2 linked regions of the Sinorhizobium meliloti genome follow. The protein of the gene in region 2 binds, or shares a complex with, the protein of the main gene of each other region. Links are inferred from orthologs where the notes say so. Each region holds a gene or a part of one and is shown on either strand. Other genes may lie near its edges.

Region 1 (6,080 bases), 150 kb from region 2 along the record:
GGCAGCTTCACCCCGGGGAACGCGTCTACACCTTTTGGGACTACTTCCGAAATGCCTTCGCGCGGGATGCCGGCCTTCGCATCGATCACCTCCTGCTCAGCCCGCATGTCACCTTGAGGCTTTCGGCTGCGGGGGTCGACAGGCATGTCCGGGGATGGGAGCACACGAGCGATCACGCACCGGCCTGGATCGAACTGTCGGATGGACCTGCGGAGGAAGATCAATGACGATGAATGATTGGCGCGCCGAGCTGCGCCTCGAACTGGAAAAACTGGTCGACGCCGCTGTCGTTGCCGGCGCGCGCCAACGGGATGTCTACGCCGCCATTCTTGACGAGATTGGACAGCTTCGGCTCGCCTACGAACGAGACCCTGATCCCGCCGACGACATCAGCGAGCAGGTCATCGAAGAACCGTCCAACAATTGGCCCGCCGCCGACTAAGGGTGAACGAGACTTCGAGAATGGTCCGGCACGGTGTCGCCGGTCAGCACGGGTTTATGAAGTTGGTGATCGCGATCTGACGCAGCAGCACGCGGCGGATTCTGTTGAAATTCGGGATACCCGCCGCGGCTTGTTTGATCTCCTCATTCCTGTGCTCGTCACAGGAATCCAGCCAGCCCAAGTTATTGGGCTGGAAGAACTCTTCCCCGCGCCACGGACGCGGCGCTGCTCTCATCTCTGGGACAAGCACAGAGATGAGAAGGAGAGATTGCAGTCCTCCCCGCTCTGACCGACGCGCTCGGCAACCTTGTCCGCACCGACCTCCGCGCCGACAAAACCGGCCAGAGCTTCAACGCCATCAGCGATCTCGCAGCTGCCGCCAGAAACTCAAGATGTATCTCAACCGGCCTTTGCGAGCGCTGCAAGCTGCGTCATCACCATCGCGGCGCCGGAAAGGCGTTTTTCCGGAGTTGCGAGCTCGCGCTGGAAGAAAATGCTCTGGTCCGGGCGGATCTTGGCGACTGTTCCCTGTTTCGCGATGTAGCCCACGAGCGCGGCGGGATTGGGAAATTCCTTGTTGCGGAACTGGACCACGACGCCCTTCGGCCCCGCATCGAGCTTTTCGACATTCGCCGTGCGGCAGAGCGACTTGACGTAGACGATTTTCAGGAGGTGCTGCACCTCCGTCGGCAGCGGCCCGAAACGGTCGATCAGCTCCGCACCGAAGCCGTCGATCTCCTTGAGGTCGGTCAGTTCACCCAGGCGCCGATAAAGGCCGAGCCGCAGATTGAGGTCCGGCACATACTCTTCGGGGATCATCACCGGCGTTCCGACCGATATCTGCGGCGACCAGCCGGTATCGTGGATCTCCTCTTCGCCCTTGAGCTCGGCGACCGCCTCCTCCAGCATCTGCTGGTAGAGCTCGAAGCCGACCTCCTTGATGTGACCGGACTGCTCCTCGCCGAGCAGGTTGCCCGCTCCGCGGATGTCGAGGTCGTGGCTGGCGAGCTGGAACCCGGCTCCAAGCGTATCAAGCGACTGGAGAACCTTGAGGCGCCGTTCCGCCGGCCCGGTCAACGTCTTGTTGACGGGAAGGGTGAAGAGCGCGAAGGCGCGGACCTTGGAGCGCCCTACCCGACCGCGCAGCTGATAGAGCTGGGCGAGGCCGAACATATCGGCACGATGCACGATCAGGGTGTTGGCGGTCGGCACGTCGAGACCGGACTCTACGATCGTCGTCGAGAGGAGCACATCGTAGCGCCCCTCGTAGAAGGCGTTCATGATATCTTCGAGCTCGGTCGCCGGCATTTGCCCGTGCGCCACGGCAACCTTCAGTTCCGGCACGTCGGATTTCAGGAAATCGTGGATTTCCGGAAGATCGCTCACGCGCGGACAGACATAGAAGCTCTGGCCGCCGCGGTAGTGCTCGCGCATCAGCGTCTCTCGGATCACCAAAGCATCGAAGGGCGAAATGAAGGTTCGCACCGCCATGCGGTCGACCGGCGGCGTCGTGATCAGCGACAATTCGCGCACTCCGGTGAGGGCAAGCTGCAGCGTCCGCGGAATGGGCGTCGCCGAGAGCGTGAGGACGTGCACATCGGTCTTCAGCTCTTTCAGGCGTTCCTTGTGCTTGACACCGAAATGCTGCTCCTCATCGATGATGAGCAGGCCGAGATTGGCGAATTTGATCGACGAGCCGAGCAGCGCGTGCGTGCCCACTACGATGTCCGTCTTGCCTTCGGCGACCTCTTTCTTCGTGAGCGCCAGATCCTTCGAGCCGACCAGCCGTGAGGCCTGCTGTATCCGTATCGGCAAGCCGCGGAAACGATCGGAGAAGGTCTTGAAGTGCTGCCTCGCAAGCAGGGTCGTCGGCACCACCACGGCGACCTGCACGCCGTTCATCGCCGCGATGAAGGCGGCACGCAGCGCCACCTCTGTCTTGCCGAAGCCGACATCGCCGCACACGAGGCGGTCCATGGGCCGGCCGCGGCCGAGATCGTCGCGGACGGCATCGATCGAGTTCAATTGGTCCTCGGTCTCGTCATAGGGGAAGCGGGCGGCGAACTCGTCATAGACCCCGTCCTGCGCCGCAAGGACCGGCGCATGGCGCGTATGTCTTTCGGCAGCGATGCGGATGAGGCCGCCGGCCATGTCGAGCAGCCGTTTCTTGAGCTTGGCCTTGCGCGCCTGCCAGGCGACGCCGCCGAGCTTGTCGAGGACAGCATCGGTTCCTTCCGAGCCGTAGCGCGACAGAAGCTCGATATTTTCCACCGGCAGGAACAGCTTGGCATCGTCCGCATAGACGAGCTCGAGGCAGTCATGCGGTGCGCCGGCGGCCTCGATCGTCCTGAGGCCGACGAAGCGCCCGATACCGTGCTCGGCGTGTACGACATAACTGCCCTCGTCGAGGCCGGTCACTTCGGCGATGAAATCCGCGCCGCGCTTGCGCCGCTTGGAGCGGCGAACCAGACGGTCGCCGAGAATGTCCTGCTCGCCGATGACGACGAGGTCGCCGGTCTCGAATCCCGCTTCGAGGCTGAGAACCGCGGATGCGGCCTCCCCCGGCTTGAGCGAACCGATATCCGAGAGCGCCTTGACCGGACGGATATTGGCGAGACCATGCTCGGCCAGAACCTGAAGCAGCCGGTCGAGCGAGCCCTCCGTCCAGCCGGACACGATGACCTTTGCGCCTTTTGCCCGCTTCTCGGCGATATGCTTCACGGCCTGATCGAAAACATTGGTGCGCGTGCCGTCGTTGTCGGCCTCGCCCGCCGGTTTGGCCCAACGCAGGCCCTGACGCGCTTCGATGTTCACGACCTGGCGGGCTTCGCCCTCGTGTTCGGTAAAGGGCGAAAGGCGGACCGCATTGAGATCATTCAGGGCTTCGCCGAAGCCTTTCGCAGTGAGATAGAGCATGTCCGGCGGCACGGGCTTGTAGGGCGTGCCCTGGGTGACCTGAGACTTGCCCGGCGAAGCCGAGGCGAGGCGTGCGTCGTAATAGTCGAGAACGAGCTTCGAGCGCTCTGCCGCGGCCTCGCGCGCCAGATGGTCGGTGACGATGCGAAAGCCGTCGAGATAGTCGAAGACCGTTTCGAGCCGATCGTAGAAAAGCGGCAGCCAATGCTCCATGCCGGCATAGCGCCGTCCCTCCGACACGGCCTGATAAAGCGCATCGTCGCGCGTCGCCGCTCCGAAGAGAGAAAGATACTGCTTTCGGAAGTGGCTGATCGTCTCGGGCGTCAGGGATACCTCGCTCATCGGATTGAGGTCGAGGGACCGGACCTGCCCGATCGTGCGCTGGCTTGCGGGATCGAAGGAGCGGATCGCCTCGAGCGTGTCGCCGAAGAAGTCGAGGCGCAAAGGCTCGCCGCTGCCGGGTACATAGACATCGAGGATGCCTCCCCGTACGGCGAATTCGCCCATCTCGCGCACGGTCGGGACCCGTTCGAAGCCGTTTCGCTCCAGCCGGGCGGCAAGGTCGTCCATGCGGATCTGGTTGCCGGGCCGTGCCGTGAAGGCGAGGCTTTCGATCACATCCTGCGGCGAGATCCTTTGCAGCGCTGCATTGATGGTGACGAGCACGATCGCCGGATGCGGTTTCCTGCGGTGGGCGATCAACGCGCTCAGCGCGGCAAGCCTGCGCGCCGAGGTGTCGGCGCTCGGCGAGACCCGGTCGTAAGGCAGGCAGTCCCAACCCGGCAGCGTCAGGACCGGGATATCGGGAGCGACGAAACCGAGCACCTGTTCGAGGTCAGCGACCTTCTGGCCATCGGAGAGGATATAGGCGACGGGGGCCCCGGCCCGGGCCAGTTCGGCGAGAACGAGCGCCTCGGCACCCGTGGGCACCGGGCCGATCGTAATTTCCCGCGTCGCCGCAAGAATCTTCCTAGGGTCGAAGCCAGGTATCATCGTCATGTCTACTTCGTTTCGTGGCGAACCGGGTCGAAATCCGGGCGATAGGCAGCGATGCGGAAGAAGAGTTCCGTCGCATAACGCTCGGGCAGCGGTTTTTCTCCGGTGATCCAGCGGACGAGGTCGTTGTCCTCCTCCCCCATGATCGCTTCGAGTTCGTCGAGCTCCGCTTCGGACAAGGTGGCGAGCTCCGCCTCGGCGAACTGGCCGAGGATCAGGTCCATCTCCCGAATGCCGCGGTGCCACGCGCGGAAGAGAATCCTGCGCCGACGCGGGTCGAGATCGGCGCTCGTGCGCGAAATGCCGGTCATGGGATGTCCTTCCTGCTCTCCGCCGCTCTGCGGATCGAGATCATGGGCTCTATAAACGCTGGAAAGCAGGTTGTCAGCCTTGCCAAAGCCGGAATTATCGTCGCAATTTCATTGCTATGCGCCCTGCCCTGCTCGATCCGCTGTTTTCGCCCCTCGACACATTGCCCGGCATCGGCCCGAAGACCGGCGAACTTTACGCGCGCCTGCTCGGGCGCGAGACGGTTGAAGACTGCCGCGTCGTCGATCTCCTGTTCCATATCCCTCATTCGCTGATCGATCGTCGCCGCCAGCCCGGCATTGCCCATGCTCCAAACGGTGCGATCGTTACCATCACGGGCCGGGTAGACCGGCACCAGCCGGCACCCAGTGGCAGATCGAACGTGCCCTATCGCGTCTTTCTCCACGACGAGACCGGCGAACTGGCGCTCACCTTCTTCCGCGTCAGGGGGAACTGGCTCGAGAAGGCCCTGCCCATCGATGAGACGGTGATCGTCAGCGGCAAGGTGGACTGGTTCAACCGGCGGGCTTCCATGGTCCACCCCGACTACATGGTCCGTGCGGCCGAATCGGAGAACATGCCGCTCGTCGAGCCTGTCTACGGGCTGACGGCAGGCCTGACCTCGAGGCCCCTTCGCAAGTCGATCGAGGCGGCAGTGGCGCGCGTCCCGGACCTGCCGGAGTGGCTGGATGAGGCACTTCTGCGCCAACAGGGCTTCAAGAGCGCCAAAGAAAGCTTCCAGCGCCTGCACGAACCGCGGGACGAAACCGATATAGATGCGCAGGCGCCGGCGCGCCGCCGGATCGCCTATGACGAGTTCCTGGCGGGGCAGCTTTCGCTCTCCCTCGTTCGCCAGCGATTGCGCAAGGTCGCCGGTACGCCGATTCATCCGACCGGCCGGTTGAGCGGTCCGGTAATCGCAGCCCTGCCCTTCTCCTTGACGAACAGCCAGTCGGCGGCCGTCGACGAGATCCTTGCCGACATGTCCGGAGCCGACCGCATGCTGCGGCTGCTGCAGGGGGACGTCGGCTCCGGCAAGACGGCCGTGGCCTTGATGGCGATGCTGGCGGCGGTGGAATCCGGCGGCCAGGCGGTGCTGATGGCGCCGACGGAAATTCTCGCGCGGCAGCACCACGCCACGCTTTCGAGGATGGCCGCGCCGGCGGGCATCACGATCGATATCCTGACCGGCAGGACGAAGGGCAAGGAACGGGACGCGATACTGGAACGCATTGCCTCCGGCGAGACGCAGCTGGTCATCGGCACGCACGCACTCTTCCAGGACGCTGTGATCTATCGCCAACTCGTCCTCGCCGTGGTCGACGAGCAGCATCGTTTCGGCGTGCATCAGAGGCTGCGGCTGACGGCCAAGGGTATCTCGCCGCACATGCTCGTGATGACCGCGACGCCGATTCCG
Region 2 (5,554 bases):
TGGGTGTGTGATGCGGCCCGTTTTGGTGATTCGGAGGGGCGACGTTGGGACTCCCCTGGCGCCCGCACCCCGCGTCTTAACTCATTAGAATCGATCACGTTAACGATTTTAGTTGCGGGGCGCCTAGGTTCAGGAAACGTATCGGAGGACTGCAATCTCTCCTGCCTCATCTCTGTGCTTGTCACAGAGATCCAGCAGCGCCGCGTCTGCGGCGCGGAAAGCGTTCTTTCAGCCCAAGGACTTGGTCTGGCTGGATCCCTGTGACGAGCACAGGGATGAGGTAATCAAACAAGCCGCGGCGGGAATCCCGAATCTCAACAGGCCTTAGCCCACGCGTTTCTGCAGTTCCCTAGCGCCGTTGGGAGCGTTGACCTTGCCTGAGGTGATGAAGAAGGCAAAGACGTCGCGGGGTGCCATCTCGGGCTGGCGTTCCGGCGCAGCTTTCTCCAGGTCGTCCGGCTCACCGCCGGCGGCAAAGGTCTTCAGCCGCTCGGCCCAGCGATCGAGATCTTTCGGCGGATAGCAGGTCTTCACCTCGTCGCTGCCCTTCTGCAGCCGTGCATAGACGAAATCACCCGTGACATCGGCGATCATCGGGTAGTCCGCATGCTCGGCGAGAACGACGGCAACCTTGTATTTTTCAATGAGCTTGACGAAGTCCGGAACCTGGAAGCTGGGGTTGCGGACTTCGACCACGTGGCGGAGCTTCAGGCCGTCCTGCTTTTCCGGCAGGAGCTTCAGGAATCCCTCGAAATCCTCCGCATCGAATTTCTTGGTCGGCGCGAACTGCCAGAGGATGGGACCGAGGCGGTCGCCGAGTTCCGTCAGCCCCTGCGTCAGGAACCGCTCCATGGATTCACCGGCTTCGGACAGGACCCTGCGATTTGTCACGAAGCGGCTGGCCTTCAGCGAAAAAATGAAGCCGTCGGGAACCTCCGCCGCCCACTTGGCAAAAGTCGCCGGCTTCTGTGAGCTGTAATAGGTGCCGTTGACCTCGATCGTCCGCAATTCCTTGCCGGCGAATTCGAGCTGCCGCTTTTTCGGAAGATCGTCCGGATAGAAGGTGCCTTCCCAGGGTTCGAAGTTCCATCCGCCGATGCCGACACGGATCTGTCCCGAATCTGCCATCCTCTTCCTCCTCGATGCTCACTCAGACACGCAAAACCGCTGTAGCCGGGGCGAATCAGAGACGCCACCCGCTTTCAGGAGGCCACGCATCACTCCGCCGCAACCACCTTCTTCACCGGCCGGCGCTCCAGAAGCTCCTTCAGGAACTGGCCGGTATAGGAGCGCGGCTCCTTCACGACCTCTTCCGGCGTCCCTTGCGCAATGACCTCGCCACCGCCGTCGCCGCCTTCCGGGCCGAAGTCGATGATCCAGTCGGCCGTCTTGATGACTTCGAGATTGTGCTCGATGACCACCACGGAATTACCCTGATTGACGAGCTCATGCAGAACTTCAAGAAGCTTGGCTACGTCGTGGAAATGCAAGCCGGTTGTCGGCTCGTCCAGAATATAGAGCGTGCGCCCGGTTGAGCGTTTCGACAGCTCCTTGGCGAGCTTGACGCGCTGGGCCTCGCCGCCTGAAAGTGTGTTCGCCTGCTGGCCGATCTTGATATAGCCGAGGCCCACCTGGTTCAGTGTCACCAGCTTGTCGCGCACCGCCGGAACGGCCGCGAAGAACTCGACGCCTTCCTCCACCGTCATGTCGAGCACATCGGCGATCGACTTGCCCTTGAAGTGAACGTCCAGCGTCTCGCGATTGTAGCGCTTGCCGTGACAGACGTCGCAGGTGACGTAGACATCCGGCAGGAAGTGCATCTCGATCTTGATGACGCCGTCGCCCTGGCAGGCCTCGCAGCGGCCGCCCTTGACGTTGAAGGAGAAGCGGCCCGGCTGGTAGCCGCGCGCCTTTGCTTCCGGCAACCCGGCAAACCAGTCGCGAATGGGCGTGAAGGCTCCGGTATAGGTCGCCGGGTTGGAGCGCGGCGTGCGCCCGATCGGCGACTGGTCGATGTCGATCACCTTGTCGATATGCTCGAAGCCGTCGATGCGGTCGTGTTCGGCCGGATTTTCGCGCGCGCCCATGACGCGGCGGGCGGCAGCCTTGTAGAGCGTCTCGATCAGGAAGGTGGACTTGCCCCCGCCCGATACGCCGGTGACGGCGGTGAAGACACCGAGCGGGATCGACGCGGTCACGTTCTTCAGATTGTTGGCACGCGCGCCGACGACGGTGACTTCCTTTTTCTTCTTCGGTTTGCGCCGTTCGCCGGGCACGGCAACGGAAAGCTCGCCGGAGAGATATTTCCCCGTCAACGACTTCGGATTGGACATGATATCGGAAGGGGTCCCTTCCGCAATGACCTCGCCACCGTGAATGCCGGCCGCCGGGCCGATGTCGACGACATAATCGGCCGTCAGGATCGCATCTTCGTCATGCTCCACGACGATGACCGTGTTGCCGATGTCGCGCAGATGCCGCAGCGTATCCAGGAGGCGGGCATTGTCGCGCTGGTGCAGGCCGATCGAGGGCTCGTCGAGAACGTAGAGAACACCCGTCAGCCCTGAGCCGATCTGCGACGCGAGCCGGATGCGCTGGCTTTCGCCGCCCGAAAGCGTGCCGGAATTGCGCGAAAGGCTCAAATACTCGAGGCCGACGTCGTTCAGGAATCGCAGGCGCTCGCGGATCTCCTTGAGGATGCGCACGGCGATCTCGTTCTGCTTCGTGCTGAGATGCTCGGGCAAGACCTCGAACCAGTCGCGTGCGGCGCGGATCGACATTTCGGAGACCTCGCCGATATGCAGCGCGTGGATCTTGACGGCAAGCGCTTCCGGTTTCAGCCGGTAACCGGCACAGGCGGGGCAGGGGGCCGCCGACATATAGCGCTCGATCTCCTCGCGCGCCCAGGCGCTGTCGGTCTCCTTCCAGCGGCGTTCGAGATTCGGCACGATGCCCTCGAACGTCTTCGTCGTGTTGTAGGATCGGGCGCCGTCCTGATAGTGGAAGGTGATCTTGTCCTTCGTTCCGTGGAGAATAGCTTCCTGTGCTTCCTCGGAAAGCTCGCTCCAGCGGCTGCCGAGCTTGAAGCCGAAAACCGTGCCGAGGGCCTCGAGCGTCTGGTTGTAGTAGGGCGACGTGGATTTCGCCCAGGGTGCAATGGCGCCGTCCCTGAGGGTGCGGTTCGGCTCCGGAACGATCAGCGCCTCGTCGATCTTCTGCTGGCTGCCCAGCCCGTCGCAGGTCGTGCAGGCTCCGAAGGGATTGTTGAAGGAGAAAAGCCGCGGTTCGATCTCGGGAATGGTGAAACCCGAGACGGGACAGGCGAACTTCTCGGAAAACAGCACCCGCTCATGCGTTTCGTTCAGCGACTTGTTGGCCGAGCCGCCGGCGGAGGTCTCTTCCGGAGGCAGGGGGCGGTCGGCGAATTCGGCGATCGCCAAGCCGTCGGCGAGCGTAAGACAGGTTTCGATACTGTCGGCGAGACGGGTTCCGATATCGGGCCGCACCACGACACGGTCGACGACCACGTCGATGTCGTGCTTGTACTTCTTGTCGAGCGCCGGCACGTCGGCAATCTCGTAAAATTGCCCGTCTACCTTTACGCGCTGGAAGCCCTTCTTCATCAACTCGGCGAGCTCTTTCCTGTACTCGCCCTTGCGCCCGCGCACGAGCGGGGCCAGCATGTAGAGGCGCGTCCCCTCGCCGAACTCCAGCACCCGGTCGACCATCTGGCTGACCGTCTGGCTTTCGATCGGCAGGCCTGTGGCGGGAGAATAGGGCACGCCGACGCGCGCGAAGAGCAGGCGCAGATAGTCGTAGATCTCGGTAACGGTTCCGACAGTCGAACGCGGGTTGCGCGACGTGGTCTTCTGCTCGATCGAGATCGCCGGCGAGAGCCCGTCGATCTGATCGACGTCGGGCTTCTGCATCATTTCCAGGAACTGGCGCGCATAGGCCGAGAGGCTCTCGACATAGCGCCGCTGGCCCTCGGCGTAGATCGTGTCGAAGGCGAGCGACGATTTGCCGGAGCCCGAAAGGCCGGTCATCACGATCAGCTTGTTGCGCGGCAGATCAAGGTCGATGCCCTTGAGATTGTGCTCGCGAGCGCCGCGAATGGAGATGGTCTTGAGTTCGCTCATCGGAAGGCCAGCTTTGTATGTCGGTTGAAAGCCCCCTATGTAATGACGGCCGCGCCCATGTCGAGGCGCAATCGGCAAAAGAGGCGGCTCAATTGCGATTCGGTTGACAGGATCATAGAGGAATACTAGAACAAAAAAAGAACAAACTCTGCCATATCCACGCCAAATCAGCTGTGGATTATGCGCGATACGGGGCGTATCGGCGGCGGCGGCCCGTTAAGGTGTTTGCTCATGAGACATTGGAGAGCCGGCCGAGCGGTCCGGCGGCAAGAACGGGAAAAGCGATATGGCTGGTAGCGTCAACAAGGTGATCTTGATCGGAAACGTCGGGGCCGACCCGGAAATCCGGCGCACGCAGGACGGCCGGCCGATCGCCAACCTCAGAATTGCCACATCCGAGACCTGGCGCGACCGTAATTCGGGCGAGCGCCGCGAGAAGACGGAGTGGCACACGGTCGTCGTCTTCAACGAAGGCCTCTGCAAGGTCGTCGAACAATATGTGAAGAAAGGCGCCAAGCTCTACATCGAAGGCCAGCTGCAGACGCGCAAGTGGCAGGATCAGACCGGCAATGACCGCTATTCGACCGAGGTCGTCCTTCAGGGCTTCAACTCGACCCTGACGATGCTTGACGGTCGCGGAGGCGAGGGCGGCGGCGCAGGTCGCGGCGGCAGCGACTACGGCGGTGGCGGCTACGAGGAATACGATCAGTCGCGGCCCTCCTCGGGCGGCGCCCGGTCGGGCGGTCAATCGAACCAGCCGAACCAGGGCGGCAACTTCTCGCGCGATCTCGACGACGACATTCCGTTCTGATCGACTGCGCCAGCCAGTCCGAGACCATCCGGCCCGCTTCGTTGCGGGCCGTTCTCGTTGTGCGTTCAGACCTGAAACGCCGAACGCACGCCGTCCACGACGAATTGAACGGCGAGTGCCGCAAGGATGACGCCGAGGAGGCGGGTGAGGATCGCCCGGCCGGTGACGCCCAGGAACCGGTCGATACGCTCGGCGATCACCAGCGCCAGGAACAGTATCGCCATCGATGCGGCGATGACGACGATGAGCTGCACCCGCTCCAGTGCCGAGGGAAATGAGCTGCCGAGAAGGATGGTTGCCGAGATCGCTCCCGGCCCGGCAATCAGGGGCAGTGCGAGAGGGAAGACCGCGATATTGTGGAGGTGGTCCTTCGTGATCGCCGTTTCCCCGGCCTTCTCCTTTCGCTCCTGGCGTTTCTCGAAAATCATCTCGAAAGCGATCCAGAAGAGCAGCATGCCGCCGGCGATCCGGAAGGCGCCGATCGAGATGCCGAGCAGACCGAGGATGCCGTCGCCGAATAGCGCAAAGGCGGCGAGGATGAAAAAAGCGATGAGCGAGCCGCGGGTCGCGACCTGGAAGCGCTGCTGCCGGCTCAAGCCGACGG

What was found.
Region 1: the proteins of uvrA (region 2) and mfd are in contact, whole or in part, in a crystal structure (PDB 4DFC), measured with the Escherichia coli proteins. The link is inferred for Sinorhizobium meliloti from one-to-one orthologs.

The regions. Positions count from the first base shown.
Region 1 is NZ_JAGIOS010000001.1:3,345,666-3,351,745, reverse strand. Bases 642-4,659 are described here. They hold mfd (transcription-repair coupling factor), read right to left. Parts: upstream 4,358-4,659; coding sequence 842-4,357; downstream 642-841. Other genes in these bases: JOH52_RS16185 (FAD assembly factor SdhE), read right to left, coding at 4,360-4,659. Outside these bases: xth (exodeoxyribonuclease III), read left to right, coding at 1-227; JOH52_RS16195 (hypothetical protein), read left to right, coding at 224-442; more of JOH52_RS16185, read right to left, coding at 4,660-4,665; ATP-dependent DNA helicase RecG, read left to right, coding at 4,782-6,080. UniProt on the Escherichia coli protein: Couples transcription and DNA repair by recognizing RNA polymerase (RNAP) stalled at DNA lesions. Mediates ATP-dependent release of RNAP and its truncated transcript from the DNA, and recruitment of nucleotide excision repair machinery to the damaged site.
Region 2 is NZ_JAGIOS010000001.1:3,498,930-3,504,483, reverse strand. Bases 1,018-4,509 are described here. They hold uvrA (excinuclease ABC subunit UvrA), read right to left. Parts: upstream 4,140-4,509; coding sequence 1,218-4,139; downstream 1,018-1,217. Other genes in these bases: JOH52_RS17040 (single-stranded DNA-binding protein), read left to right, coding at 4,426-4,509; JOH52_RS17050 (DUF72 domain-containing protein), read right to left, coding at 1,018-1,128. Outside these bases: more of JOH52_RS17050, read right to left, coding at 325-1,017; more of JOH52_RS17040, read left to right, coding at 4,510-4,950; JOH52_RS17035 (MarC family protein), read right to left, coding at 5,016-5,554. UniProt on the Escherichia coli protein: The UvrABC repair system catalyzes the recognition and processing of DNA lesions. UvrA is an ATPase and a DNA-binding protein. A damage recognition complex composed of 2 UvrA and 2 UvrB subunits scans DNA for abnormalities.